DNA from 2 places in the Cryobacterium sp. TMT3-29-2 genome. Region 2 is predicted to be linked to the other one. Evidence: predicted binding sites of a transcription regulator. Region 2 holds the regulator's gene; the other holds the start of a gene.
What was found. Region 2 encodes LexA, which represses DNA repair genes until DNA is damaged. Its sites were predicted from a motif close to TCGAACANNTGTTCGA; they were not measured.
Positions count from the first base shown of each region.

Region 1 (15,028 bases), on a different contig from region 2:
CGTAGTCCCGGCAGACGCCTTGGCGGGCCAGCAGGGTGCGCACGGCTCCGTCCGTGGGCAGGCTGGAGCCCGGCACGTAGCTGAGCTTCTGTCCCACCCAGGAGCTCACCCCGTTCAGGAGATCGGTGCCCTCGAGGCCGGCGAACTCGGCGTGGGCTGTCGGCCCGAGGCTGTCGGATTCGCAGTACCGGCTGGGCCGCAGATACCGCACCAGGTCGATGTCGGCGGTCGGCGACGGATGCGCCCGGCCGACCAGGTCCGCGTGGTATTCCACCTCGACCGGTCCGGCCGCGACGTCGGCCAGGTGCAGGAGGGTGCCGTGCTCGTCGGAGATGCGCCGCACCGGCACGGGCGCGCCGGCCTGCACGACCGTGAGGACCTCCGCCCGATCGGTGCCAGCCGGGTCGGCGGCATCAGCGGGATCGGCGGCGAAGCTGCCACCCGGACCGGCCGCGGGATCGGCAGCGACGGCGATCGACAGCACGAGGCGCGCCGGCGCGAGGGCCTCCAGAGAGAGCTGCGCGGATGCGGTGCGTTTCATTCCACGATCCTGCCACGCACCGGCCGACCTCGGCCACAGCGACTGGTGCCGCATCCGGGCCGGGGCCACACTGAGGGCCATGCTGGGTGAACTGAATGACCAGGAGATCGACAGTGTGCTGCATGATGCCGTGATCGGCCGGATCGGCTGCCACGTCGCCGGCCAGATTTACATCGTGCCGGTCTCCTACGCCTATGACGGAGAACACGTCTACGGGCATTCCGGCAGCGGGCGCAAGGTGGCGATGATGCGGGAGAACCCGTCGGTCTGCTTCGAGGTCGAGCAGGTCGACGACCTGGGCAACTGGCGAACCGTGATCGCCTGGGGCACCTACGAGGAACTGACCGGCACGGATGCCGCGGCGAGCCGGCAGATCCTGCTCACCCGGTTCGCCCCGCTGCTCGGTCCCGTCAGTGCCGCCTCCAGCGCCTCAGCCGTGCCGCGTCTCGGGCCCGACGGCACTCCGCTGCCCTACCGGCAGTCGCCCGACCCGATGCCGGCCCCGGTCGCTGCCCCGAAGCCGGGGCCGGGGCCGGCGCGCGCGCATGCCCCGCACCCCTCCGCCCCACGTCCGACTGACCATGCGGCCGGCGATTCCAGAGCGGAGGCGGTGCTGTACCGCATCCGTCTGACCCGGAGAACGGGCCGGTTCGAGCGCAGCTGAACGGCCGGGCCGGTTAGCCGGCTGCGAGGATGTCGACGACGAAGACGATCGTGTCGGTACCCGAGATGCCGGCGTCAGGCTGGCCCTCGGCGCCATAGCCGAGTTCCGGTGGAATCACGACCAGGACCTGGGAGCCGACCGTCTGGCCGACGAGACCCTGGGCGAAGCCGGGAACGACGGAGGCCAGGGAGATCGGGGTCGGACCGCTCTTGCCCCAGGTCTGGTCGAAGACCTCACCGGTGGACCAGACGACGCCCGAGTAGTGCATGACCACCGTGTTCGCGTCAGTGACCGTGGCGCCGTCGCCCTTTTTCAGGACCGAGGTCTTCAGCTCGGTCGGAGCGTCGGTTGCCGGGATCGTCACGGTGGGGGCACCGTCCTCGGCCAGCTCGACGGTCGGGAAGCCGTCTTCCGGCTTCTGCTCCTCGCCGTTCGCGCGGGGCGGGATTTCGCTCTTCACGTCGATGACGAAGATGATGTTGTCCTCGGCCCCGACCTTGAGCTCCTCGTTGCCGGCTTCGCCGAACGCGTCGGCCGGCGGCGCCACGACCGCGACGCGCGATCCGTAGGTCGCGCAGGCGACGCCCTTCATCAGCGCCGGGAAGACGCTCGATTCCTTGGCCATGGTGATGGGAGCTCCGAGGTCGTCACCGAAACCGCCGGCGTTCATCTTCTCGCCCGTCTTCGCGTTGTACACGGAGAACCCCAGTTCGACGATGTCGTCGGTCTTGACGGCGTCGCCCTTGCCCTCGGTGACGACGGAGACCTCGGTGGCCTCCGTGGTCAGCGGGGACTCGAACTTCACGGTCGGCTCCGCGCCGGCCTTGCCGGCGACCTTCACGGCCTCCGACGTCTTGCCGGAATCGACGCAGGCGATCCCCGCCGCGCCGGTTTCGTCGGAGGGAGACCCGCTGCACCCGGCGAGGGCGAGCACGGAGACCGTGGCAATGGTGATGAGGGCAGGAAGTTTACGCACGCTGATCTTTCTATTCGAGTGATCTGGTCGACATGATCCCAGGCACGCACCGGACCGAGGTGTAACTGAGTCGAAGGGCATCCGTTGGACCCTGGTCAGTATGCCCGACCGAGATCAATGCCGCCTGAGTTCCGGCTGCCGCCAGGTCAGAGGCCCTCGGCGATCGCTGCCGTGGCGACGAGCCACGCCTCACGGGTGCGTGGCGCGAGAGCGTCGTAATTCAGCGATCCACCGGCCACGAGTGCAGAGTCATACGGCACGTCCACGACCGTGCGGGTGAGCTGGCTGAAATGGTCGTGCAGTCGCAGGGACAGCTGACGATCGGCCGTCTTGGCCGGCGAAGCCAGGATCGTGACCGCCTGCGCGACCTTGTCGGCATGGCCCTTCTGACGCAGGCCGTCCAGCAGTGAGGCCGCGCCGTAGGCGGTGTCCTCGCGAATGGTGGACACGACGACGAGCTGATCGGCCGCGTCGACGGCCGCCTCCCAGTTGGAGGCCCGCATGTTGTTGCCGGTGTCGATGATCAGCACCCGGTAGAACCGGCTGAGCGCGGCATGCAGTTTGCCAAAGGCTACGTCGTCGATGCTGGCCGCGCCGGCCGGGTCGAGGTCGGAGGCGAGGGCGTCGAACCGGGCGTCGCCCTGGTTGCGCACGTAGTTGTCGAGGTCGCCGACCCGGGCGGAGCTCGAGTACGCGAAGTTGTCGAGGTCGCGGAGCAGGTCGACCGCGGTGTTGGTGTGGGCGGCGGTCTGCGCCCGCACCCCGAGCGTGCCCATGGTCTCGTTGTTGTCCCAGGCCAGGGTGTACCCGCCGCGATGGATGCCGAAGGTCGCGGCGATGAGCAGGGTGGCGGTGGTCTTGTGCGCGCCGCCCTTCGGGTTCAGAACGACGATGGTGCGCGGGCCGACCAGGCTGCGCTGCACGGAGGCGACCGCCGCGCGGTGCGACATTTCGCCGGCGCCGGGGGCCGGGGAGACGAGTCCGCCGGTGAGTCGCCGAACGGTGCCCTGCCAGCCCAGCACGGCAGGCCCGGCCACGAGCGGCGGTCGGGAATTCATGAAGTCGGCGAGGTTCGGGCCCCCACTCTCGGACGTTGCGAGGGCGAGCGAGGGGTGGTCGGTGACGCTGGCCGACGGCGCCAGAGGGGTCGACGACGTGTGGGTGTCCACCTCGGCGAGAGCGCCTCCCGACCCCGGTGCCGGGCCGACGAACTGCGTTGCGGAGCGGGGAGTGGAATAGGGGGCGGCCGTCAGGTCCAGCTCTTCGTCGTCCTCATCGTCATCGGCGGCGAGATCGAGCACGAGGCCGTCGAACGCGGTGACCGGCCGGACGTGAGTCCGTGCCACCGGTGCCGGTTCGATCCGGAGGGCTTGAGCGTCGGCGTCGGTGTCATCGGTCTCATCGGCGTCGGCGTCGAGCATGTCGCCGTTGAGAATGTGGGCATCGAGCATGTCGGCATCGCTCATCGCGTCGTCCAGCCCGACCGTGTCGACCCCGGCCGTGTCCAGCCCGGCCGTGTCCAGCCCGGCTTGCCCGAGCCCGGCGGCCTGCAGCTCCGCGGTTTCGAGGCCCGATTTCTGCTCGTCCGACGGTACGACCAGCGCGATCAGTTCGACGACCTCGGTTTCAGAGACCGCGGCTGAGACGGCGGCAGGCCCGGCGGGCCCCGACTCTGACTCAGGCTTCGATTCAGCTTCGGCTTCGGCTTCGGCTTCAGGCTGGGGATGCGCGGAGGTCGGGATGAAGGCCCCATCGTCTTCCACATCCCCGTTGGGGTGCACGATCAGCGGGGACTTGCCCTGCTCGTCTTCCGCGGTCAGGCGCACCGCACAATCGATGGCGCGCGCGGCATCCGTGACCCGGTTGATGATCTCCTCACGCACGCCGGCCTCGTCGGCCGCGGTGATGTGCGAGGTGACACCGTCGATGACCAGCTCCCCCGTGCCGTCGCTGCGGATCATCGCGCGGATGCGGGGAAGTGCGGAAACGTTCTGCGTCATGTTCGGCCTTTATTCGTCGAGCTCAGCTCAGCTCATCAAGCGTGAGCACGTCGTAGATCCGTCGAGCGTGCCCTCTTCAGCCTACGGGGTAGCGGAGTCCACCCCTCGTTTGGCCGCGCCAGGGCCACCAGGGGACCCGACGGGTGGAATCCCCGGTGAGCCGAGCCAGTGGGAACGTCAGCCGTTCGGCGTCGAACGAATTCGACGGAGATTTTCTCGACAATGTGGGTTTTCGAGGTTCTCAGGGCCGTTTCGGGCAGAATGTCCGTCGAATTTGTTCGGCCGCGATCGCGTCGGCGACTAGGCCACGTGCGGCTCCGGCATGGACCAACGGATGGCGCGCAGGCCGGCCCTCGTGGCGTGCGTGTCGTCGTGGCCGCTCTGGCGCCGGCATTCCACGAGGTCGTTCGTCGGGGTGATGTGCGGGTCGCGGCACGAGCTGGCGTAGCTGGTGTAGTCCGTTTCGAGCAACAACTGGTCGTCGGTGAGGTGCCTGTGGGTCATCGGTCTGCGTTCCTGGTTCAGGCGCACGAACCGCGTCCCCACGACGGTTGCGCGCGGTGCTGCACGTGTTCTCTAGCTCGTTCTGGTGCGGCCGGGCTGGGTGATTGTGTGACAGCGTACGTTGACTCGTGGTCATTAATCGAGTTTTGGTCACTTTGTTAACGTGATCGAAACCGCGGCGCCGCACAGGAATCCGCTCAGGGTTCCGGTCAGCGGAAAGCGCTGATCCCGGTGAGGTCCCGCCCGATCAGGAGCGACTGCACGCTCTCGGTGCCTTCGTAGGTGTGGATGGACTCGATGTCGGCGAGGTGCTGGATGACGTGGTTTTCGAGCAGGATGCCGTTGCCGCCGAGCATGTCGCGGGCCATCGACGCGATCTCCCGCGCTGCCCGGGTGTTGTGGTACTTCGCCAGTGACGCCTGGATCGGCCGAAGCGTTCCGGCGGCGTCGAGCTCGGCCAGGCGCAGGCAGTGCAGCTGCATCGATGTGAGCCGGGACAGCATCATGGTCAGGCGCTCCTGCACGAGCTGGAAACCGGCGAGCGGCTTGCCGAACTGGATGCGCTGGGTCGAGTAGTTCAGCGCCGCCTCGAACACCGCCGTTGCGTGGCCGAGGGCCGACCAGGCCACTCCGAGCCGGGTAGCGAACAGCACCGCGGAGGCATCCTTGAACGTATGGGTGCCCGGCAGCACGGCGTCCAGCGGAATCCGCACATCCGTCAGCGTGATCCGGGCCTGGTGGATGGCCCGCAAAGACCCCTTCCCGGTGATCGTCACGCCGCGGTACCCGGGGGTGTCCTGTTCCACCAGGAATCCGCGCACATTGCCGTCGTCGTCACGGGCCCAGACCACCGTCACGTCGCCGACCGAGCCGTTGCCGATCCACTTCTTCTCGCCGTTGAGCACCCATTCGTCGCCGTCGCGCTGCGCGGTGGTCTCCAGGCCGACCGAATCGGATCCGTGGTCGGGTTCGGTCAGGGCGAAGGCGCCGAGCTTCTCGGCGCGGGCCAGCGGCACCAGCCAGCGCTCCTGCTGCTCCGGGCTGCCGAACAGCGCGATGCTGCGCAGGGCCAGCCCGCCCTGCACGGCGACCACGGTGCCCATCGAGCCGTCACCGCGGGAGATCTCCATGTTGACGAGCCCGGCCGCGAGGGGCGACATCGGGGTCAGCCCGGGACCGACAACGCCGTCGGTGAGGAGGTCGAGTTCGCCGAGCCGTCGGGCCAGGTGCAGTGGGTATTCGGCCTTGTCCCAGGCCACGGTCAGTTCGTCCAGTGTCTCGGATGCGAAGCTGCGGGCGCGGTCCCAGAAGGCCCGGTCGACCTCGGGAACGTCGGCGAACATGCCGTAGTAGTCGGTGTCGAGGGGCCTGGAGACGTCGTAGTCGGGCACGGTTTCCCTTTCGTGGAGGTCGGATTCGAAGGTTTCGGGCCGACCGTACCGGCCGGGTGGAGCAGGCACCCGCGCGCGGCCGTCGGGCCCCCCGAGATGTCGAGCCGTCGAGCCGTCAAGCCGTCGAGCCGTCGAGCCGTCGAGCGCACCACTCACGGTGCCCCTGTGCGCCGGTCGGAAAATACCCAGACCCAAGTTCTATCTGACACTCAGTCTCAGGTCAAGCGGCACTCAGTGTCAGCAAGGGCGCGTCTGGGCGCGAAGGCGTTCCTCGATGGCGCGAGCCAGTTCCAGGGGATCCGTCGCGGCCGGGAAGACGGCGACGACCACGTCGCCCGAGGGCCGCGCCTCGGGGCCTGGCGCCGCGGCATCCGGGCGGAAAAGCCGTTGCACCTCGGCGAGCTCGGCGGCCAGCGAGAACGGGCCCACGCTGTCCGACGCCCGGATCAGGCGCCGAAGCACGAAATTGTGGGTGGCCGTCACGGCGGCGGCGAACCGGATGGCAGTCAGGGGCGACACGCCCGGCACGGTGCTGCGCAGGTAGCTGGCGAACATCCGTTCGTACCGGATCGCCATGATGGTTTCCCGGTCCCGCAGCACCGGTGTCTCCCGCACAACCCGGTCCCGGATCCGCACGATCTCCAGTCGTTCGCGGAATCTCTCGAAGACCATGGCGGCTGCCTCGCACACGGCCAGCCACGGATCCGGGTGCGGCACAGCGAAATACTCGTCGATGCGGGCGACCAGTTCGTCGTGGTCGGCAAAGATCACGTCGTCTTTGGACCGGAACTGCCGAAAGAAGGTGCTGCGCGAGACGCCGGCCGCCTCGGCGATGTCCACGGTGCTCGTGGACTCGTAGCCGTGCTTCTGAAACAGGCGAACCGCGATGTCGGCGACCTCGATCCGAGAGAGCGGTCGCGACGGCCCGGGCGGCCCGGCAGGCCGGGAGGGAGCAGCAGGCAGGTCTGGCATGGTCTGGCGAAATTATCACGGAATGCGAACGAACGGATGCCGCGAGCAGGCCGGCCCTCGCTTGTCCGGAGCGGCACGGACGGGCAGTCTGGCGGCGACGAAGGAGCGACCCGGTCCACTTCAGGAACGAGCGCCGGCGCCCCGGCAGGGCAGGCACCGCGCAAAGGGCTCCGTGCCCGTATCGCCGCCTGGCTCTCCGTGGCGCTGTGCCGGAGTCTCTCGCCGTAGCGATGGTCCTGGGCGATGCCCTGTTGAGGCTCAAGGGCTACGAGAGCGTCGGCGCCGAGCCGATCCCGCTCGGCAGGGTGGCGCTGGCCGGCCTTGCGGCCGTTCTCGTGCTGATCACTCCGACTATTCCGGCCACTATGCGCGGCCTGCGGGCACGACGCCTCGGCGTGACCTCAGGCATCTTGCCCGCGATCATCGGAGCCGCCGCCCTGGGGTACGGGCTGCTGACGAATACGCTTCCGCTGCTCCTCGCGAGCCTCGGCCGGTAGCCCATGCCGAAGCCGCTCTGTCAGCTCTTTTCTGGTCGCAGGACCTGAATCGGAGTAATGTTCCCGTCACGGTCAATACAGACGGCACTATTGCCGCGCCGAGAGAGAGCGCTTCACACACATGGACTTCCATCCCCACTGCCCGCAGCGTGCCTGTGTCGGAATCATGCGAACCCGGGCCCTGGCAACCGACACCCTGGCGGATGAAGAGATCTGGTTCCAGTGCGAAGATTGCGGCTCCGAGAAGCACTGGACGAACCTCGGCGAGCCGGACGCTACGCGGCACTAGGTGCCTGAGGCCTCGACGTATGCTCGTGGCGCTGCCCAGGGAATCAGCGCCGGCTGACGCGGTTGCGGTTGCGGTTGCGGTTGCGGTTGCGGTTGCGGTTGCGGTTGCGGTTGCGGTTGCGGTTGCGGTTGCGGTTGCGGTTGCGGTTGCTTACACGGAGTCCGGCATCGAACGAATTCGACGGAGATCTTTGTCTGCAACTGCATTTTCGGTGATTTCGGGGTGGGTTCGGCCAAAATCTCCGTCGAATTCGTTTAGCGGCTTTGCCGCTCGGCTGCCCGGCCCAGCCTGGTGCCGAACGTAGAAATAGATTACGAATAAACTTTTCAGGTAAGATGACAGACCTTCGATTACTTGTTCTATTTCTGGTAAACTCGGGTCTGTGAACAACCCCACCGATACTCCCGCAGCGAATGCCGTACCCGGCTCGTCTGCGGCGGCGTGGGCGGTCGCTGAGCTGCAGGCTCTCGCGGCGGGGCTCGCGGGGTCGCTGCGGTGTTCGGTGGTGGGCGGCTTCGATGACGATGGCTTGCTGCAGGTGACGACCGCGGTCGAGGTCCTTGGCCGGCGGGTCGACGCGTTGCGGGTGGCTACGGCGGCGGAGGTCGCGGACCGGTCCCGGCCCGAGCTCGGCACCGGCCGGCTCTCCGCGAGGCGCGGCTGCCGCACGCCCGGGGAGCTCTTGGAGCGGGTCACCCTGGTGTCGGGGCCGACCGCGCAGCGACGGATGCGGCTGGGCAGGCAGCTCCGCACCGGCCGCTCCCTGGCAGGCGAACCACTACCACCCCTCTTCCCGGCAACCGCGATCAGTCTGGCCACAGGTGCGATTGGCATCGACACCGCCGACGCGATCTTGACCGCGTTGACGCCGACGCTGCGATGCACCGACCTCGACTCGGTACAGGCCGCCGAGACCGAACTCGTGGCTGCGGCCACCGGCACCAGCTCGGAGACCCCCGTGCCCGCATCGGCGGAGGAGATCCGGGTGCAGGGCGCGGTCTGGAAGGCCGTGCTCGCGCCCGACGGGTCCCGGCCCGACGACCACGCCATGACCGCCCGCGGCATTCGCCTCGGCCGGGAACGCGACGGCATCGTTCCCCTCTCGGGGGCGCTGATGCCGGAGATCGCGGGCAAGCTCCGCCGCCTCCTCGACGCCTACCTCTCACCGAAAAGCGCCCCGGTCGCCTTCCACCAGGAAGAAGAAGCCGCCCAGGAACAGGAGCTGACACTGGAACAGGAGCTGACACTGGAACAGGAATTGACACTGGAACAGGAGTTGACGCCGGAACAGGTGCGGGAGGAGGCGCTGCTGGAGCGCGACGACCGCACCCCCGACCAGCGTCGGCACGACGTACTCGCCGTCATCCTCGACGTCGCCTCCCGCGCCGGCGAATCCCCGACCATCGGCGGCGCCCCCGCCACGGTCCTCGTCAGCGTCCGAGAGCAAGACCTGAACGCGGACTTCGGTCAGGGTCACGGCGTCGGCTGGATCGACGGAGTCGAAGCACCGATCACGATCAACGCCGTCACGGACCTGATCAGCACCGGCGGCCAACAAAAAATCGTCATCAACGACGAGGGACGCATCATCGCCCTCGGCTCCCCCGAACGCTGCTTCACCCCCGCGCAACGCCGAGCGATCCAACTCCGCGACGGCACCTGCATCATCCCCGGCTGCACAATCCCCGCCGGAATGACCGAGATCCACCACGTCATCCCGCACTCAGAAGGCGGACCCACCCACACCGACAACGGCGTCTGCCTCTGCTGGTTCCACCACCGCTACCTCAACGCCTCCGGCTGGGCCATCCGGATGGTCCGCGGTGCCGCGCAGATCATGGCACCACCCTGGCTCGAAACCGGGGTGCGCAAATGGCGCACCGTCACCAAGTCCCGCACCCGGATGACCGACGCAATCGAGCGGAAGAACGTGACCCACGACGACGAGTAGATGCTTCCCAGCCCCCGGGCTCGACAGCTCGACCACCGACCGGGGAACCTCCCCACGTCAGACCGCCAGATCTCGACAGACTCGACCACCGACCGGGGAACCTCCCCACGTCGGGTCGCCCGGACTCGACAAGCTCGACCACCGACCGGGGAACCTCCCCACGTCGGGTCGTCCGGTCTCGACAGGCTCGACCACCGAAGCTCGACCAGTGCCGCATGAGCCCTGGCGAGAAAGTTCTCCGGGCCCGGGCCGGCTCACTCGACCTCATCCGGAAACCCGTCTTGAGCCACGAGAGCGGGTGAAACGTCGGTTTCGGCCCCGCAGAACGACGAAGCACCCGCTCCCGCGGCCAGGCAGGGTGGGGAATGTGCGGGGCAGTGATGATGCCGGAATTGCTCTGGCCCACCGGGTGCCGTAACTTCTGAATCGGTGTTGCTCGCGGCCGCACCGAGTCGGACCGGAGTTGAACATGACCACAATCGAGCTGCTCGTCTATGCCGATCGCCTGGGCGGTACCATCCACGATCTGCAGACCCTGCTTGACGGCCCGCTCCGGGCCTACGGCAGCGTGCACGTGCTGCCGTTCTATGTTCCCTTCGACGGTGCGGATGCCGGCTTCGACCCGATCGACCATGCCGCGGTCGATTCCCGCCTGGGCAACTGGGCCGACATGCGCAGCCTCGCCGGCACGCGCGGGCTCACTGCGGACCTCATCGTCAACCACGTCTCCTCCTCTTCGGTCGAGTTCATCGACTGGCTTGCACGCGGCACCGACTCCGACTATGAGGGCATGTTCCTCACCTTCGACACGGTTTTCCCGAACGGCGGCACCGAGAAGGACATCACGGCGTTCTACCGGCCGCGGCCCGGCCTGCCCTTCACCGCCTATCAGGGCGCCGACGGCAGCCGCCACCTGGTCTGGACGACTTTCATGCCCACCCAGGTCGACCTGGACGTGAACCACCCCGCGGCGCTCGCCTACCTGCGCCGCGTTCTGCAGACACTGGCCGGCGGCGGCGTCTCGACCGTGCGGCTCGACGCCGTCGGCTACGCCGTGAAGACCCCCGGGACCGACAGCTTCATGACCGCGCAGACCCTCGAGTTCGCCCGCACCGTGGTGGCTCTGGCCCACGAGGAACACCTCGAGGTGCTCGTCGAGGTGCACGCGCACTACAGCCAGCAGCTCGCGATCGCCCCGCTGGTCGACCGTGTCTACGACTTCGCCCTGGCGCCGCTCCTGTTGCACTCGCTCGGCACCGGAACCGTCGACCGCCTCGCCGACTGGTTCCGGATCCGCCCCGCCAACGCCATCACGGTGCTCGACACCCACGACGGCATCGGCATCATCGATGCCGGCCCGATCGGCGACAAGCCCGGCCTCCTGACCCAGTCCGAGATGGTCGACATCTTCGCCCGCGCGGAGCGGGCCACGCACGGCCACTCCACCGTCGCATCCGTCGTGCCCGAGTGGTTCACCCTTCCACATCAGATCAATGCGACCTTCTACAGCGTGCTCGGCGGCGAGGAGGTTCCCTACTTCCTGGCCCGCGCCGTGCAGCATTTCCTGCCCGGCCGACCGCAGGTGTACTACGTGGGGTTGCTCGGCGGCCTCGACGACACCGAGCTGTTCGGGCGCACCGGCAACGGCCGCGACGTCAACCGCCACGTCTACACGGCGGAGGAGATCGAACAGGCCCTCACCACCGACGTGACCCGCGCGCAGCTCGGCCTGGCCCGCATCCGCAGCACTCACCCGGCCTTCGCCGGCGACTTCTCCTGGGCCGGGCTCGCTGCAGACCGGATCGAACTCCTCTGGACGGCTGCTGAAGCGAGCGCTCGGCTCACGGTGGCCACGACGCTGGGCTCCCCGACCATCCGCATCGAGCTGACGGATTCCGGACGCACGCAGGTGCTCGACACGGTCGTATCCGTCGCCGACTGGGAGCCCGCGCCGCGCTGACCTAATTCGATCGCGGGCGATCGGGCTTGACTGCGGTGTGCGCAAACCCCGAACCAGCTACTACTGCGGCGGCCCTGTCCGCGTATTCCATCAGCCTCGAGCCCTCCTCGGCGAAAGTGACCACGAACGAAATCGCTGCCTTCCTCACCGACCGGGCACTGGTGACCGTGCACATGAACGGAAATTTCACTCTCATGCGGTTGCGGACGCTGCGGCGGATCATCCTCCCTCTGAGAGAGGTCGTGAACGCGCTGCCGCGGCGAGACCTGCATTTGCTTCAGGACGAGATGGGACCGTACCTCCAGGACGTGTACGAGCACGGGCTGAGGTAAGCCACCCGGCTTTTACGCGGCCGCAGCACTGATCGTGGGACTTTCAGCGCTGCTTTGCGTTCTCTTCCGGCGCAACGACTGGATCTGCAACCGAGGGGACGATTCAGACCTCGGTCGGATTCACGCTCAGCGACAGCCCTTGTCGCTGGTGTCTCGTGGGCGGCAGCCACGCGCGCGTGCGCCAGACAAATGCAGTCGCAGCCGTCGGGTCCCCGGCAGCCGAGTCCCCGGCACCGCCATCAGCTTCGGCCGGACCGAGAAGGAGTGCATCGAACGTAGGCCGGACGGCACTGCTGGCTGTGGTGTCATCGATGGAGGGAGAATAGAACATCGTGCATCCTTCGGGGTCTGCGGCTGACAGAGGCTGTCACCATTGGGACGCCGGTTGTGACATATTTGTCACGGAATTGTGAAATGTTTTTTCTAACGGCAGAGGAAGGGCGGAGCGTCGATGCCGAATACCCCGACCCGGGCTCCGCTCGCGTCTCCGCTGGAGTCGTTCCCCGACCAAACTTTGGCGGATCGTGCCGCTGACGGGGACATTCGGGCATTCGAGGTGCTCGTGCGCCGCTACGGCCCGCTGATGCGGGTGTATGCCAGCCGTGTCCTTGGGTCGAACGACGAGATGGACGACGTCGTGCAGGAGTCCTTCATCACCGCTTGGCAGCAGTTGCCCACCCTTGAGAACGGTGCCGCCGTGAAGAGCTGGTTGATGCGTATCGTCAGCCGGAAAAGCGTCGACCGGCTCCGCGCCCGGCGGCACCATGTCGACATCGACCTCACCGACGCTCCGGCCCCAGAGCGTCATTCCCCGCATAGACTGGCGGAAGCGGAGTCTCAGACGGAGGCCCTGACGCGTGTCCTCGCCGATCTACCTGAGGACCAGCGCCGCTGCTGGATGTTGCGAGAACTCGCGGAATGCAGCTACGGCGACATTGCGGAAGAACTGGAGCTCCCCGTCTCGACCGTTCGCGGGCTTCTCGCCCGTGCACGGAAAACCCTGCTCCAGGAAATGGAGGAATGGCGATGAAATCCTCCGACAAGCTCGCCGGGCACACTTTCGAGGAGCTGAGCGACTACCTCGACCGGGACCGGTCCCCGGCCGACCCGAGCATCGACGGATCCCCCGAGTGTGAGATCGCGCTGCGCGGCATGGAGCGGCTCCGGAACACGCAGCGCGCCCTGCTCAAGAAAGACGTGGAGCTGGAATCCGAGCGCGAGGACAGCTGGGTCAGCACGATTCTGCAGGCCATCAGCATCGAGGCGCGCGCCGGCCGTGACATCCCGATCAGCCACCCCTCATCGACCGCCCGGCTGAGCGTGACGGAGGGTGCGGTGCGCGGCATCCTGCGTGCCGCCGGTGACAGCATTCCGAACATCATCGTCGGACGGTGCCGCCTCGACGGCGACGTTAGCGAGCCGGGCGCACCGGTCACCGTGCGGGTGGATGCCACGGTCCTGGAGGGCGAGATCATTCCATCGCTCGTCGTTGCGCTCCGGGAGGCGCTTTACGTCGCGCTCCACCAGCACACGGAACTCGCGGTCGAAGCCGTCGACATCACCATTCGCGACCTGTACCAACCCGTGCCCCCACGTGCGAAAGCGAGCAGTGATGAGTGACGCCCCGGCACCGGAAAAAGTGACGCCCGACCCTGCCCCCGAATCCCCGCTGCCCAGGCAACTAGACGAGCTGGTGCTGGCCGTTCCCGGCGTGGACGCGCTGTACTCGGCGGCCCCGCTCGTGGCGACCGTGGTCGCTTCCGTAGTCGCCTCCGCCGTCGAAGCCGTGACCGGCCAGCCGAAATCGAACAGCTCCGTCTCGGTCAGCGAGAAAAAAACCGGCCTGGAGATCGCGGTGAAGATCGGCGTCACCGCCCCCTACGCGGCCATCGATGTGAGTCGCCGCGTACACGACGCGATCACGGAGCAGCTCGACCAGAACGGGAGCCCGGCCGCGACCGAGATCGCGGTCACCGTGGCCCGGATCGACTGACCTGGTTCGCCGGCCAGTCCGGCAACGCCAGTGCTCGGTCGCGCTTCTCACGGGGGCGTCCCACCGCGGGTGTGTAGCGTGAAAACCCACACGACCTAAGGAGTCATCAGTGAGTCAGACAATCGACATCGGCATCCCGGACCAGCAGCTCGAGAAGATCGTTCACGGTCTGTCCCGAGTGCTGGCGGATTCGTACACCCTTTACCTCAAGACTCACAGCTACCACTGGAACGTCGTGGGCCCTATGTTTCACTCGCTGCACACCATGTTCATGGACGAGTACACCGAGCTGGCTCTGGCCGTCGACGACATCGCGGAGCGCATCCGCGCCCTGGGCACCCCGGCGCCAGGCACCTATCGCCAGTTCACCGAGCTCGCCGTCGTGCGCGAGGACACCGACCTGCCGGATGCCCCGGAGATGCTCCGTCGACTGGTCGCCGCCCACGAGGCCACAGCCCGCACCATCCGCGAGGTGCTACCCGTCGCCGAGAGCGCACCCGACCAGGTCTCCACCGATCTGCTTGTGCGCCGCCTGGACGTGCACGAGAAGACAGCCTGGATGCTGCGCAGCATGCTGGCCTAAGCCTGCGGTGCGGGCTGGATACCTCGAGCCGGCGATCAGGCGATCCGTCCCCGTTCGATCCGGTCGATCACCTGGCCGACCATCACTTGCGGTTCGCCGTCGCCGAATACGGGCCACCAGTACACATCAGCGTTCGCCGCCGCAGGCAACTAGTCCGCGATCTGAGGGGACTACACCTCGCGTCGGGCTGCCGCCAACGGGCTTCCCGCCACCGGGTCCCAGGTCGCACCCGGGCGACCCAGCAGGTAGCCCTGGGCGAGCACGGCGCCGCTGGTGCGCAGGCTGTCGAGCTGTTCCGTGGTCTCCACCCCCTCGGCGATCACCTCCACGTCGAGCTTGGCAGCCAGCGCCAGGATGCCCTGCACGAGCGACACG
Region 1 covers NZ_SOGK01000011.1:7,593-22,620, forward strand. The annotation lists gene E3O67_RS01355 (transglutaminase family protein) at 1-541, opposite strand, end outside; gene E3O67_RS01360 (pyridoxamine 5'-phosphate oxidase family protein) at 621-1,205, shown strand; gene E3O67_RS01365 (FKBP-type peptidyl-prolyl cis-trans isomerase) at 1,219-2,181, opposite strand; gene E3O67_RS16745 (chromosome partitioning protein) at 2,328-4,181, opposite strand; gene E3O67_RS01375 (hypothetical protein) at 4,482-4,685, opposite strand; gene E3O67_RS01380 (acyl-CoA dehydrogenase family protein) at 4,895-6,028, opposite strand; gene E3O67_RS01385 (TetR/AcrR family transcriptional regulator) at 6,314-7,048, opposite strand; gene E3O67_RS01390 (hypothetical protein) at 7,255-7,545, shown strand; gene E3O67_RS01400 (HNH endonuclease signature motif containing protein) at 8,217-9,785, shown strand; gene gtfA (sucrose phosphorylase) at 10,255-11,745, shown strand; gene E3O67_RS01410 (hypothetical protein) at 11,862-12,077, shown strand; gene E3O67_RS01415 (RNA polymerase sigma factor) at 12,529-13,107, shown strand; gene E3O67_RS01420 (hypothetical protein) at 13,104-13,697, shown strand; gene E3O67_RS01425 (hypothetical protein) at 13,690-14,070, shown strand; gene E3O67_RS01430 (Dps family protein) at 14,180-14,653, shown strand; gene E3O67_RS01435 (bifunctional diguanylate cyclase/phosphodiesterase) at 14,824-15,028, opposite strand, start outside.
Region 1: a site for LexA is predicted at 8,181-8,196, ahead of E3O67_RS01400 (HNH endonuclease signature motif containing protein). Genes of this name have one in related genera too.

Region 2 (15,028 bases):
CGTCAGGCCCTGAGTGACGAGTTCGGCGACGGCTACGGCCGAGTCCTCACTCACGATCTCATCCTGACTCCGTTCGGATGCACCGCCGACCAGGCTCTGGCCGGCGGTGCTTCGGCGCGCGACGTCTGGCTGGCCCTCTGCGCCGAGACGGATGTCCCGAAGGCCCGCTGGTACGGCGCCGGTCTCCCCGCCGCGCGCAGCTAGCTGTCGACCGACACGCCCTGGAATACCGGAGATCCTCGAATGCGTGTTCGCATTTTGATATGCTCCTCCACAGCAGGAGTCGAAGACGGCTTATCCACTGCCGTTGTCCGTTCCGGCCTGTGTCGGACGTGCCGCGTACAGTCGGGTTTTGTCATCGACAGAGAGCACATGCCTTGTTGAACGCGGGTGTCGGGGTCTTCCCGGTAGCCGCATGCGACAGCCTATAGGCGCCGAAACGCACGACCGAAGGAGACCACTCATGGCATCAACAGCAGATCGCGAAAAGGCACTCGACACCGCCCTCGCGGCCATCGACCGCCAGTTCGGCAAGGGTTCGATCATGCGTTTGGGCAGCGACGAACGCGCCCCCGTCGAAACGATCTCCACGGGATCCATCGCGCTGGACGTGGCCCTCGGCATAGGCGGCCTGCCCCGCGGCCGCATCGTGGAGATCTACGGCCCGGAGTCCTCGGGAAAGACCACCCTCACCCTGCACGCCATCGCCAACGCCCAAAAGAACGGCGGCATCGCCGCGTTCATCGACGCCGAACACGCGCTGGACCCCGAATATGCCCGCAAGCTCGGTGTCGACATCGACGCCCTCCTCGTCTCCCAGCCCGACACGGGCGAGCAGGCACTGGAGATCGCCGACATGCTCGTGCGAAGCGGGTCCATCGACCTGATCGTGATCGACTCCGTCGCCGCGCTGGTACCCCGCGCCGAGATCGAGGGCGAGATGGGCGACTCCCACGTCGGCCTCCAGGCCCGGCTGATGTCCCAGGCCCTGCGCAAGCTCACCGGCGGGCTCAGCCAGACCAACACCACCATGATCTTCATCAACCAGCTGCGCGAGAAGATCGGCGTCTTCTTCGGCAGTCCCGAGACCACCGCCGGCGGCAAGGCGCTCAAGTTTTACGCGTCGGTGCGCCTCGACATCCGTCGCATCGAGACCCTGAAAGACGGCACCGAGGCCGTCGGAAACCGCACCAGGGTGAAGGTCGTCAAGAACAAGATGGCGCCGCCTTTCAAGCAGGCGGAATTCGACATCATCTACGGGATCGGCATCTCCCGCGAGGGCAGCCTGATCGACTTCGGTGTCGAACACGGCATCGTCAAAAAGTCCGGCGCCTGGTACACCTACGACGGCGACCAGCTGGGCCAGGGCAAGGAGAACTCGCGCAATTTCCTGCTGCGCGAAGCGGAGATGGCCAACGAGATCGAAAAGAAGATCCTCTTCAAGCTCGGGATCAGCCCCGAGGGTGCGGCGGCCAAGAAGGCTCAGGCGGCAATCGACGCCGCGGCGGCCCTGGTGACCGCGGCGGCAGCCAAGGAAACGGCCGCGGCGAAGGCCGAGTCCCTCCAGGCCAAGCTCGCCGCACGCAAGGGGGCGTAACGCATGGTCCACCCCGAGCCGACCGACAAGGTCGCGTCGCTGAGTGCGGCACGCCGCAAGAGCGCGGCACGCGGCACCGCCGCGGCACGGGCAGTCGAGCCCGCCGCTGCCGAGGCCGAGGCGAATCTCATCGCCGCCGAGCGACTGGCTCCGGTCACGTACCTCGGCGGCGGCGCTCCGGCGGCACCGACCGGGGCCGGCGATGAGGAGTTCGGCGTCGAGAGGTTCGCCGAGGGCGATGACGAGACCGACGGCGAGACCGAGGACGAGGCCCCGGACGAGACCCCCGAGAGCCTGGTTGCCCGTGCCGCTGATGATCGCGAGCATGCCGAAGGGGTGCTGCGGCAGCGTCTGCGCGGCCGCAGCCTATCGGCGTCCGAGGCACGCACGGTGCTGGCCGGCACGGAGGTCGCCGAGCACGAGATCGAAGAGATCATCGAGCGCTTCACCGAGCTGTCGTACATCGACGAGGGCCGTCTCGCCGATCAGATCGTGCACAGCCACCACGAGCGTAAGGGGCTGGGGCGCTCCAGCGTGCAGGCCGAGATGCGCCGCCGCGGACTCGATCAGGATCTCATCCTGTCGAAGCTCGACGAGATGCCCGAGGACGAGACGGAACGGGCCATCGAAATCGCCGTCAAGCGGGTGGGGCAGCTCGGGCGGCTCGACGACCAGACCATCGACCGCCGGCTCAATGCGTTCCTGATGCGCAAGGGGTATTCCTCGTCCATCGTTCGCGTGGCGGTGAAGGCCGCCCTGGCCTCCCGCGGCGGCTCTCCATCCCGGGTGCGGTTCCAGTAGGAAGCGGGCCGGGGCAACCCGGCCCGGTTTCGGAGGTGCCACGCGTAAGCTGGTATCCACTATGACCCGCAGCACCGCTATGTCCCCATTGTCCGGCGCCGAGACGCTGAACCCGCAGCAGTCGGCCCTGCGCGCCTCGGAGCTCCTTACCGCCGCCCTGAGCGCACCGACTCTGATCGCTCCGAGCGAGGCCGCGCACGACGCGCAGGGCCGCTCTCGCACCTATGAGGTGCGCACCTTCGGCTGCCAGATGAACGTGCACGACTCCGAACGGCTCAGCGGGTCGCTCGAAGCGGCCGGCTACGTGCCGGCCGACGGCGAGGAAGCCGACATCGTCGTGCTGAACACCTGTGCCGTGCGCGAGAACGCGGACAACAAGCTCTACGGCAATCTCGGGCAACTGGCCTCGGTCAAGCGCCGCCACGACGGCATGCAGATCGCCGTCGGCGGCTGCCTGGCCCAGAAGGACAAGGACGTCATCCTCGAGAAGGCGCCGTGGGTCGACGTCGTCTTCGGCACGCACAACATGGGCTCCCTGCCGAGCATGCTCGAACGCGCCCGGCACAACGGTGAAGCCCAGCTGGAAATCCTCGACTCCCTCGAGACCTTCCCCTCGACCCTCCCCACCAAGCGGGACTCGAGCTACAGCGGCTGGGTCTCCATCTCCGTCGGCTGCAACAACACCTGCACGTTTTGCATCGTGCCCGCCCTCCGCGGCAAGGAAAAGGACCGCCGCCCCGGCGAGATCCTCGCCGAAATCCAGGCTCTCGTCGACGACGGGGCCATCGAGGTCACCCTGCTCGGCCAGAACGTCAACTCCTACGGGGTCGAGTTCGGCGACCGCCTCGCGTTCGGCAAGCTGCTGCGCGCGGCCGGCACGATCGAGGGCTTGGAACGCATCCGTTTCACCAGCCCGCACCCGGCGGCCTTCACCGACGACGTGATCGACGCCATGGCCGAGACGCCGTCGGTCATGCCCCAGCTGCACATGCCCCTGCAGTCCGGGTCAGACCGCATCCTCAAGTCCATGCGCCGCTCCTACCGTTCGGCGCGGTTCCTCGGCATCCTCGACCGGGTGCGCGCCCAGATGCCGCACGCGGCGATCAGCACCGACATCATCGTCGGCTTCCCCGGCGAGACCGAGGAGGACTTCCAGGAGACCCTGCGGGTCGTGGAGCTGGCCCGGTTCGCGACCGCCTTCACGTTCCAGTACTCCGTCCGCCCCGGAACGCCGGCCGCGACGATGCCTGACCAAGTGCCCAAGGATGTCGTGCAGGACCGCTATGAGCGCCTCGCGGCCGTGCAGGAACGCATCTCCTGGGAAGAGAACCAAGCCGTGGTCGGCCGCGAGGTCGAACTGCTCGTCGCCAACGGCGAGGGCCGCAAGGACGCCGACACTCATCGGCTGAGTGGCCGTGCCCTCGACAGCCGCCTCGTGCATTTCGACGTGCCGGAGGGGTCCGAGTTACCCCGGCCGGGCGACCTGGTCACCGTCACGGTCACCCAGGCGGCCCCGTTCCACCTGATCGCCGACTCGGGCGACGGGGCGCCGCTGCGCATCCGTCGCACCATCGCCGGCGACGCCTGGGATCGCCTCGAAGCGGAGTCCTGCGGTGTGCCCAGCCACGGCGGGGCGGCTGGGGCTCCCGGCTCGGTGTCCCTCGGCCTGCCCACACTGCGCCAACGAGACCCGCGCCAACGAGACCCGCGCCAACGAGACCCGCGCCAACAAGACCCGCGTCTACCCGTCCCGCGCGTGGGTCCGCCCGCGGCGAGCGGTTCCAGCACCACGCCGATCTACGACGTCACCGACGGGGAGCGCTAGGCAGGTGCCCGGTGTGAACTCGGCGACCGGTTCTGAGGCGGCGGACGCCCACCCCACTCTGATCGTCATCGTCGGCCCCACCGGCACCGGCAAGTCCGATTTGTCCCTCGACGTCGCCGAACGCCTGACCACCTCCGGCCGGGCGGCTGAGATCGTCAACGCCGACGCCATGCAGCTCTACCGCGGCATGGACATCGGCACGGCCAAGCTCACCGTTCCGGAGCGCCGCGGCATCCCGCACCACCTGCTCGACGTGCTCCAGGTCACCGACGAGGCCACCGTCGCGCGCTACCAGACGGAGGCCCGCGCCGCGATCAGCGGCATCGTGTCGCGCGGAAACGTGCCCATCCTGGTCGGCGGTTCGGGCCTCTACGTGTCCGCCGTGGTCTATGACTTCCGGTTCCCCGGCACGGATACCGCGCTGCGCGCCCGCCTCGAGGCTGAGCTGACCGAGCAGGGCCCCGGCGCGCTGTACACCCGGCTGAAGGCCGTGGACTCGGTCGCCGCGTCCCGCATCGGCGCCAGCAACGGCCGACGCCTCGTGCGCGCCCTGGAGGTCGTGGAGCTGACCGGGGGGCCGCACACCGCCGCGCTGCCCGACGAACCCGTCTACTGGATGCCCGCAATCACCCTGGGCCTCCGCGCCCAGCGCGCCCAGCTCACCCCGCGCCTCGACGCCCGGGTGGTTGGCATGTGGGCCCGGGGGCTCGTCGAGGAGGTGCGCGGGCTGATCCCGAGTGGAATCGAGACCGGTGTCACCGCCAGCCGGGCCATCGGCTACGCCCAGGCCCTCGGGCAACTGACCGGCAGCCTCAGCCAGGCGGAGGCCATCCAGGAGACGCAGCAGATCACCCGCCGGTACGCGAGACGGCAGGTGAGCTGGTTCAAGCGCTCCCCGCACACCCACTGGATCGACTCCGACTCGCCCGGCCGGGTGGACGAGGCGATCGCCCGCCTGGGCCACCCGGGGCAGCCGGCCGAGCACTGGGCGACCGACCCGGCCTCCTAAACTGGACGGCATGGGTATTGATCTGAACTTCACCAAGGGCCACGGCACCGGGAACGACTTCGTGCTCTTCTCCGACCCTGACGGGCAGATCGAGCCCACCCCGAGCCAGATCCGCGCGATCTGCGACCGCCGCTTCGGCATCGGCGGCGACGGCATCATCCGGGCCGTGCGCTCGACCAGCCTGGCCGCCGGCGCGGCCGCTCTCGCCGAGGACGACGCTGCCGAATGGTTCATGGACTACTGGAACGCCGACGGCACGGTGTCCGAGATGTGCGGCAACGGCATCCGCGTGTACACGCGGTTCCTGGTGGAGCAGGGTCTGGCCACGCTCGACCGAGGCGACACGCTCTGCATCGGCACCCGCGGGGGAGTGCGGGACGTGCAGCGCGGCGCGAACGGCTATCAGGTCGACCTCGGCCGGTGGCGCCTGGACGGCGGGGAACCGCTGGTTCGGGCGAAGAACCTGGCAGTGGCCCGGCCCGGCCTCGGCATCAACGTGGGCAACCCGCACGTGGTCGTGGCCCTCGCCGACGACGACGAGCTCGCCGGCGTCGATCTCACCTTCGTGCCCCAGATCGACCCGGACCCGGCGGCCGGCGCGAACGTCGAGTTCGTGTTGCCGGGCGATCCGCTGGTCGTGAACGGCGTCGGCCATATCCGGATGCGCGTGCACGAGCGCGGTAGCGGCGAAACCCTCTCCTGCGGCACCGGTGCGGCCGCCGCGGCCCTCGCCACCCGGCACTGGGCCGGCGCGGGTGCACCCAACCAGTGGCAGGTCGAGGTCACCGGCGGCACGCTCGGCGTGCGCATGTTCCCGACCGAGGACGGCGAGCACGTCTCACTCTCGGGCCCGGCGGACCTCGTCTTCGACGGGGTCTTCCGCCTCGGCTGAGCCGTGCCCGGGGTCGCCCGCGGACCGCGACGCGGTTCAGTCCCGAACGAATTCGACGGAGATTCTGCTCTGAACAGCGCGCCACGGCTCAGGAACGGGTGTTTGACCCAAAATTTCCGTCGAATTGGTTCGACGCCGGACCAGGGCGCGACTAGTCCTGGCGCTGGACCCGCAGAACCCGGAAGCCCTTGCTGATGGCGTGCCGCGCGGTGCTGAATTCGTCGGGCAGGTCGCCGTCGAGCCAGCGCTGCAGGGAATCGGAGCCGAGGTTGCGCTGCACGACGAGCCAGGCATCCGAACCCGGTTCCAGGCGCGGCAGCCAGGTGCGCAGCAGGGAGTGCAGTTCGGTCTTGCCGACGCGGATCGGGGGATTCGACCAGATGGTACGGAAGGTCACGTGCTCGGGCACCTGGTCGGGCAGCACCGCCGTGACGTTGGTGAGGCCAAGCTTCTCGGCGTTTCGCCGCACCAGATCGAGCGCCCGCTCATTCACGTCGACGGCCCAGATCGTGGCACGGGGTGACGCGAGGGCCAGGTGCAGGCTGATCGGACCCCAGCCGCAGCCCAGGTCGAGGAAATCGCCGCCGGGCGGCGGGGTCGGCGCGTTGTTCAGGAGCACCTGGGTGCCGGTGTCGATGTGCTCCGGGCTGAAGACCGCATTGGCCGTGGTCAGCTCGTGTTCCGCACCATGCAAGTGCACGGTCACCTGACGGAGTTTCAGGGTGCTGTCGGGTGCCGGGGTGAAGTAGTGGTCGGAAGGCATAGAGGGAACTTACCGTGCATCGAGGAACTATTGTTAAAAGGATGACTGAACCAAATCTGCCCGACGACACCGACGACGTGGTCGCCCGCGTGCTCGCCAGCGCCGACAGCAAGGCTTCCGGCTACTCGCTGTTCCGCAGCGGCTCAGCGCAGGCCCTGCAGGCCGAATCCGGCGCGTCACACGACGACGAGGGTCATGACGGCCTCCAGCAGGACCGCGAGGACCGCAACGCGTTGCGCCGCGTGCCCAGCCTCTCCACCGAGCTCGAGGACGTCACCGAGGTCGAGTACCGCCAGCTGCGGCTGGAGAACGTTGTCTTGATCGGCCTGTACACGCACGGGACCGTCGCGGATGCCGAGAATTCCATGCGCGAACTCGCCGCGCTGGCGGAAACCGCCGGAGCCACCGTGCTCGACGGTCTCATGCAGCGCCGGGCCAAACCCGACGCCAGCACCTACCTCGGCAAGGGCAAGGCCGAAGAGGTGGCCGGCATCGTCAAGGCGATGGGAGCCGACACCGTCATCGCCGACACCGAGCTCGCTCCCAGCCAGCGGCGCGCCCTCGAGGATGTCGTCAAGGTGAAGGTCATCGACCGAACTGCCGTGATCCTTGACATCTTCAGCCAGCACGCCAAGAGCCGTGAGGGTAAGGCGCAGGTCGAACTCGCCCAGCTCGAATACCTGCTTCCCCGCCTGCGCGGCTGGGGCGACTCGATGTCCCGCCAGGCCGGTGGCCAGGTGGGTGGCGCGGGCGCCGGCATGGGCTCGCGCGGCCCCGGTGAGACCAAAATCGAGCTGGACCGGCGGCGCATCCACACCCGGATGTCCCGGCTCCGCAAGCAGATCCTCGAGATGAAACCCGCCCGCGAAGCCAAGCGGGCCAACCGCAAGCGCAACGCCGTGCCATCCGTCGCCATCGTCGGTTACACCAATGCCGGCAAGTCGAGCCTGCTCAACCGCATCACCCGGGCCGGCGTTCTGGTGGAGAACTCCCTGTTCGCCACCCTGGACGCCACGGTGCGCAAGTCGACGACGGCCGACGGCCTCCTCTACACGCTGACCGACACGGTCGGGTTTGTGCGCAACCTGCCCCACCAGCTGGTGGAGGCGTTCCGGTCGACGCTCGAGGAGGTCGCCGACGCTGACGTCATCGTGCACGTCGTCGACGGCTCGCACCCGGACCCGGCGAGCCAGCTCTCCACCGTGCGTGAGGTCATCGCCGAGGTCGGCGCCCGGGAGATTCCCGAGATCGTCGTCTTCAACAAGAGCGACCTGGTCGGTGACGACGACCGGCTCCTGCTGCGTGGACTCTGGCCGAAGGGCATCTTCGTCTCGGCGCGCACCGGTGAGGGCATCGAGGACCTGCTCGCGACCATCTCCGATTTGCTGCCGCGGCCGTCGATCAAGCTTGAGTTGCTGATCCCCTATGAGCGGGGCGACCTGATCGCGGTGCTGCACGAGCAGGGCACTGTGCTCGACACCTTGTACGCCGAGACCGGCACCCAGGTCACGGCGCTCGTGACGAAGGAGATCCAGGCCCAGTTCGAGCCGTTCTCCGTCCGGCCGGCTGTCGCCGGCTGACCGCCACCGGCTTCGGCGGCGCTGCTCCGTAACACGGCGGGCTTCAGCATGCCGTTTTGCGCACTCCTCCCGCACTCCTCCCGCACTCCTCCCGCACTCCTCCGGCTCTCCCATGCCGCTCCGGTGTGGGTTCGTGACACATTCCGTCACGGACCTGCCCCGCCTCGGGCGTGCTTGTTAGAGTCTTTTCAATCGTTGCCGTCGGCATTCTGACCGGCGGCATGGAGCGACAGCCGAGCCCGGCACCCGCCCGCGAACACCCGCCTGGCTCGTCTGGCGGTCCGCGGCCGCCCGGCCTCCAGTGCCTGCCACTGGCAACTGTCGAATGAGGAGCAATGCCTGACACCTCGGACCCTGCGTGCGGGAACATCCCGTTCTCGTTCGAGCTGTATCCGCCCAAATCGGATGCCGCCACCTCCGCGCTGCACGCCACCATCAAGCGGCTCGCCGCGGCGGGCCCCGAGTTCATCTCGGTCACCTACGGCGCGAACGGCTCCTCCCGGCGTTCCTCCCTGAACGTGCTCACCCACCTCCTGCGCACCACCACCGTGGACCCGCTGGCGCACCTCACCTGCGTCGGCTCGTCCAACGCGGAAGCCAGCCGGCTGATCCGGGAATTCCTGGACGCCGGAGTGCGGAACTTCCTGGCCCTGCGCGGGGACCCGCCGGAAGGCACCCGGGAGGGTGACGCCTTCCTGGGCGACCTGGGCAGCGCGGCGGAGCTGGTGCAGCTGATTCACCGGGTGCAGGCCGAACGGGTGCCGTACCGCGAGGCCGCGATCCCGGGGCTCCCTGCCGCCCGCACGATCAAGCGGGAGCGGGAGAAGGTGCGCATCGCCGTGGCCGCGTTCCCGAACGGCCACCCGCGCTCCCGGTCGACCACCCAGGACATCGACACGCTGCTGGCCAAGCAGGCCGCCGGAGCCAACCTGGCGATCACCCAACTGTTCTTCCACGCCGACCACTACCTCAGTTTCATCCAGCGGGCCCGTGCCGCGGGGGTCGAGTTCCCGATCCTGCCCGGAATCATGCCGGTCACCAGTCCCGCCCGGCTGCGCCGCATCCTCGAGTTGTCCGGCGAGGAGCTTCCCTCCGAACTGGCTATCGCGCTCGAGGTGGAGCCGACGAAGGAAGGCCAGCGTGAGATCGGCATCCGTCACGCCACAGAACTGGCCCGGAAACTCATCGCCGGCGGCGCCCCCGGCCTGCACCTCTACGCCTTCAACCAGCACGAGACCGTGCTCGCCGTGCTCGAGCGCTGCGGTCTGCTCACTCCCACTCCAGCTCCATCTGCCTCCGAATTTCCTGCCTCTCACCCTGTCAAGGAGTACTCATGACCATCTCATCCGCACCTCCCGCTTTCCCCGCCGGGACCATCTTGGGTTACCCGCGCATCGGGCCACGCCGGCAATTGAAGAAGGCCGTCGAAGCGTTCTGGACCGGATCGGTCAGCGCCGACGAGCTCGAGGCGACCGCGGCCGCCCTGCGCCAGACCACGAGGGAGCGCCTCGTGCAGCTGGGGCTCGGCCGGGACGATTCGTCCATCCCCGAATCGTTCTCCTACTACGACCAGATGCTGGATGCCCTGTGCACGGTGGGTGCCGTCCCCTCCCGGTTCGCGGACCTCCGCGGTGCGGACGGTCACCTCGACCTGGCCGGCTACTTCACCCTCGCCCGCGGCGAAGGTGAGAACCTGCCGCTCGAGATGACCAAATGGTTCGACTCCAACTACCACTATCTGGTCCCGGAAATCGGCCCCGAGACCGTGTTCTCCCTCGCCGGCACCCGCCTCGTGCGCGAGTTCGAAGAGTCGAAGGCGGCCGGGTTCCTGACCCGGCCCGTCATCGTCGGCCCGGTCACCTTCCTGCTGCTGAGCAAGCCCAGCGACCAGGCACCGGCCGGGTTCAGCCCAATCGACCGCCTGGACGACCTGTTGCCGGTCTACGCCGCCCTCCTGCAGCGGCTGCGCGCCGCCGGAGCCGAATGGGTGCAGCTCGACGAGCCGGCCCTGGTCAGCGAAAGCATCGACACCCCGCGAGCGGATGCCCTCGCCGGCCTTCGCTGCGCCTACAACACCCTCGGCGCCCTCGCCCAGCGCCCCGCTCTCTTCGTCGCCGCACCCTACGGCAGCCTCGACGACGCCCTGCCCGTTCTCGCGGCCACCCCGGTGGAAGCCATCGGCCTTGACCTCGTACGTGGAACCGTTCCCGCGGAGACCCCCGGACTGGACACGACCACCCTGGTGGCCGGCGTCATCGACGGCCACAACATCTGGCGCGGCGACCTGGCAGCAGCCTTCGACACGGCGGTGGGCCTGGCCGGGCTGTCGCCGCGGATCACGGTCTCCACCTCGACGTCGCTGCTGCACGTGCCCCATGACGTCGACGACGAGTCCGCGCTGAACAGCGACCTGAAGAGTTGGCTGGCCTTCGCCGACCAGAAGGTCGCGCAGGTGGCCACGCTCGCCCGCGGGCTCGCCCAGGGGCGGGCCGCCATCGAGGCCGACCTTGTTGCGGCCACCGCGGCCCGCGACGCGCGTCGGGTGGCTCCCGGCGTGCAGGACGGCGCCGTGCGGGAGCGCGCCGATGCGCTCACCCCGGCCGATTTCACCCGCGGCGACTACGAGGTCCGGGTCGCGACCCAGGAGGCTGCCCTCGGGCTGCCGTTCCTGCCGACGACAACGATCGGATCCTTCCCGCAGACCGGGGACATCCGTCGGGCCAGGGCGCAGCTGCTCAGGGGGTCGCTGAGCGCCACGGACTACCGGGACCTGATGCTTGCCGAGATCGGTCGCGTCGTCGGGCTGCAGGAGGACATCGGCCTCGACGTGATCGTGCACGGCGAACCGGAACGCAACGACATGGTGCAGTACTTCGCCGAGAACCTCGACGGGTTCGCGGTCACCGAGAACGGCTGGGTGCAGTCCTACGGCAGCCGGTGCGTGCGACCGTCGATTCTCTGGGGTGACGTGTCCCGGCCGCGACCGATCACGGTCGAGTGGTCGGCGTACACGCAGGGGCTGACGCCCAAGCCCGTCAAGGGGATGCTCACCGGCCCGGTCACGATCCTCGCCTGGTCGTTCGTGCGCGACGACCAGCCGCTCGGCGACACGGCCCGGCAGGTGGCCCTGGCGCTCCGCGACGAGATCGCCGACCTCGAGACGGCGGGCATCCAGATCGTCCAGGTGGACGAGCCCGCGCTGCGGGAGCTTCTGCCGCTGAAGCAGAAGGACCAGGCGGACTATCTCGACTGGTCGGTGGGATCCTTCCGCCTGGCGACGGCCGGTGCGGCCGACGCCACTCAGATCCACACTCATCTCTGCTACTCGGAGTTCGGGGTGGTCATCGACGCGATCCGCAACCTGGACGCCGATGTGACCAGTATCGAGGCGGCACGCTCCCGCATGGAGGTCGTGGGCGACATCCAGTCCCACGGCTTCGACCACGGCATCGGCCCCGGCGTGTGGGACATCCATTCGCCGCGTGTGCCGAGCGTGGCCGAGCTCACCGACCTGCTCGAGCGGGCCGTGGCGGCCATCCCGGCCGACCAGCTCTGGGTGAACCCGGACTGCGGCCTCAAGACCCGCGGCTACGCCGAGACCGTCGAGTCCCTGCACAACATGATCGCTGCCACCCGCATTGTCCGCGCCCGGCTGCAGGCCCCCGTCCCCGCCTAACCCGCTGCTCCACCCCGCCCTCAGGCCGGGCACGACCCCGAAACGGCTTTCGTGCCCGGCCCGAGGACCCTATGGCGACCCAACAAATCAAAGACTCCACGACGCTTGTCGAGCCTGCCGAGACCAGGAGGCAAGGGGAGCTGAGGTGTTGAAGTACTCCGACCCTAAACCGATCGCAGAACCGCCACAACCTTCCCCAGGATCTCGGCGTGGTCGCCGACGATCGGCTCGAAATTCGTGTTGCGGGGGAGCAGCCAGGTGTGGCCGTCGCGCTGGCGGAACACCTTGACGGTCGCCTCGTTGTCGAGCATTGCTGCGACGATTTCACCGTTCTCAGCGGTTTTCTGCTGCCGAACGACGACCCAGTCGCCGTCCATGATGGCGGCGTCGATCATGGATTCGCCGGACACCTTGAGCATGAACAGGTCGCCCTTGCCCACAAGCTGGCGGGGGAGCGGGAAGATCTCATCGATCTGCTGTTCGGCGGTGATCGGGATGCCGGCGGCGATGCGGCCGACGAGCGGGACCATGGCGGCATCGCCCACCTGCACGCCGGTGTGAAAACTCTCCGCGGTGCCGGAGGTCGTGTCCTCGGGCGACTGCGGAATCTCGATGAGCACTTCAAGGGCGCGGGGACGATTCGGGTCACGGCGCAGGTAGCCGCTCAGTTCCAGCTGATTGAGCTGGTGGGTGACGCTCGACAGGGACGACAGGCCGACGGCGTCGCCGATCTCGCGCATGCTCGGCGGATAGCCGCGCTGGCTGACCGAGCGCTGGATGACATCAAGGATTGCAAGCTGCTTCTCGCTCAGACTCTTGCGCCGTCTGGTGCCGCCCTTGTCGCGGGGACCGCTGGTGTTCTGCGCCACGTTCGTCGCTCCTCGTTTCGATGGATGCGCTGGCGGCAGGCAGCGAGTGCCGCCGATTCACGCGAATGTCGGGGGTGCCTGATTGAGTTTCAACCAACAATCGAAACTGTATCCGCGTCTTGCTCATAAAACAAACATGTATTCGAGTGGGTCGGAAGAAACTTTTCAGAAACAACCGAAAAGGACTTGATTGTTCGAATAATCGAATATACATTCGGAACATAAGTTCGTATCCGGCCCTCCCGGCCGAGAGCCGGATACGTCTTCACACAGGAGGTAGGAAATGAGCACTGCACTTGAATTGAGCGCCCCCATCGCGACCGGTCGCACCCGGCTCCGACTCACCCGGCGCGGTCGCGTCGTCTTCACGTCGCTGGCAGCCGCTCCATTCGTGGCCCTGGCTCTGATCGTCGCCCTCAACGGCGGCATCGCCGCCGCGGAGAACACGACCGTCGGTCGGGTGGCCACGGCCTTCGACTACGTCACCATCCAGTCGGGGCAGTCGCTCTGGCAACTGGCGGAGAAGGTCGCGCCCACGTCTGACCCGCGCGAGGTGATTGCCGAGATCGTGAGCCTGAACCAGTTGCCGTCCGACAGTGTGGAGCCCGGTCAGCGGTTGGCGCTGCCGAACGACCTCTAGACCCGCTCCGGCAACGCGCCCCGGTAGCATGGGGGGAGTGACCAGTCTCAACGATCTGCCTCTCCGCGATAATCTGCGCGGACTTACCCCCTACGGCGCTCCCCAGCTGCACGTTCCGGTGGCTCTCAACGTGAACGAGAACACCCACGGCATCCCGGCGGAGGTGGCGGAAGACATTGTGGCGGCCCTGGCCGTGGCGGTCACGACCGTGAACCGGTATCCCGATCGGGAGTTCACCGAACTGCGCGACGCCCTCTCGCGGTACCTCGGGCACGGCCTCACCCGCAAGAACATCTGGGCGGCCAACGGCTCGAACGAGGTTCTCCAGCAGGTGCTGCAGGCCTTCGGCGGCCCCGGACGGTCCGTGCTCGGCTTCGCGCCGACCTACTCCATGTATTCGCTGCTCGCCTCCGGCACCGGCACGCGCTGGATTGCGGGCGGTCGCGACGCCGAGTTCGAACTCTCCCCGGCCACGGCGGTCGAATGGGTCGACCGGGTGGCCCCTGACCTCGTCTTCCTCTGCTCGCCGAACAATCCCACCGGAACGCCGCTGTCCCTGGAAACGATTGCGGCCGTCTATGACGCCACCGACGGCATCGTCGTCGTCGATGAGGCGTACGCCGAGTTCGGTCCGGGCGACGAGCCGAGCGCCCTCACCCTGCTGCCTGGTCGGGAACGCCTGCTGGTGTCCCGCACCATGAGCAAGGCGTTCGCGTTCGCCGGTGCCCGCGTCGGCTACCTGGCGGCCGACCCGGCCGTGACGGATGCGCTCCGACTGGTGCGCCTGCCCTATCACCTGTCAGCGTTCACCCAGGCAGCCGCGGTGGCCGCGCTCGCCCACACTCCCGCCATGCTCGCCATGGTCGACGACATCCGCTCCCAGCGGGACCGTCTGGTGAGCGAGCTTGCCCGCCTCGGCTACACGCCCCGGCGCAGCGCGAGCAACTTCGTGCTGTTCGGCGGGGTCGAGGACCCCCGAACCACCTTCGAGGCCCTGATGGCGGAAGGCATCCTCGTTCGCGACGTCGGTATCCCGGGCCACCTGCGGGTCAGCGCGGGCACCGAAGCCGAGACCACGGCATTCCTCGTCGCCCTCGAGGCACTGGGGCGACCGTGAACGGCCGGGGCAATAAACTAGCCGCATGAGCTTCTCTTCAGCGACCACCTCGTCCCGTTTCGCCCACCTGCAGCGTGAGACGAGCGAGTCCAGCATCGACCTGTCGCTCAACCTCGACGGCACCGGTGAGTCCGACATCCAGACGTCGGTGCCGTTCTATGACCACCTGCTCACCGCGTTCGCGAAGCACTCGCTCACCGACCTCACCGTGCGCGCCCGCGGCGACATCGAGATCGACGTGCACCACACTGTCGAGGAC
Region 2 covers NZ_SOGK01000010.1:123,193-138,220, forward strand. The annotation lists gene E3O67_RS01220 (DUF3046 domain-containing protein) at 1-204, shown strand, start outside; gene recA (recombinase RecA) at 464-1,597, shown strand; gene E3O67_RS01235 (regulatory protein RecX) at 1,601-2,398, shown strand; gene miaB (tRNA (N6-isopentenyl adenosine(37)-C2)-methylthiotransferase MiaB) at 2,460-4,223, shown strand; gene miaA (tRNA (adenosine(37)-N6)-dimethylallyltransferase MiaA) at 4,237-5,232, shown strand; gene dapF (diaminopimelate epimerase) at 5,243-6,124, shown strand; gene E3O67_RS01255 (class I SAM-dependent methyltransferase) at 6,276-6,887, opposite strand; gene hflX (GTPase HflX) at 6,929-8,467, shown strand; gene E3O67_RS01265 (methylenetetrahydrofolate reductase) at 8,803-9,804, shown strand; gene metE (5-methyltetrahydropteroyltriglutamate--homocysteine S-methyltransferase) at 9,801-12,143, shown strand; gene lexA (transcriptional repressor LexA) at 12,308-13,012, opposite strand; gene E3O67_RS01280 (LysM peptidoglycan-binding domain-containing protein) at 13,296-13,652, shown strand; gene E3O67_RS01285 (histidinol-phosphate transaminase) at 13,690-14,769, shown strand; gene hisB (imidazoleglycerol-phosphate dehydratase HisB) at 14,795-15,028, shown strand, end outside.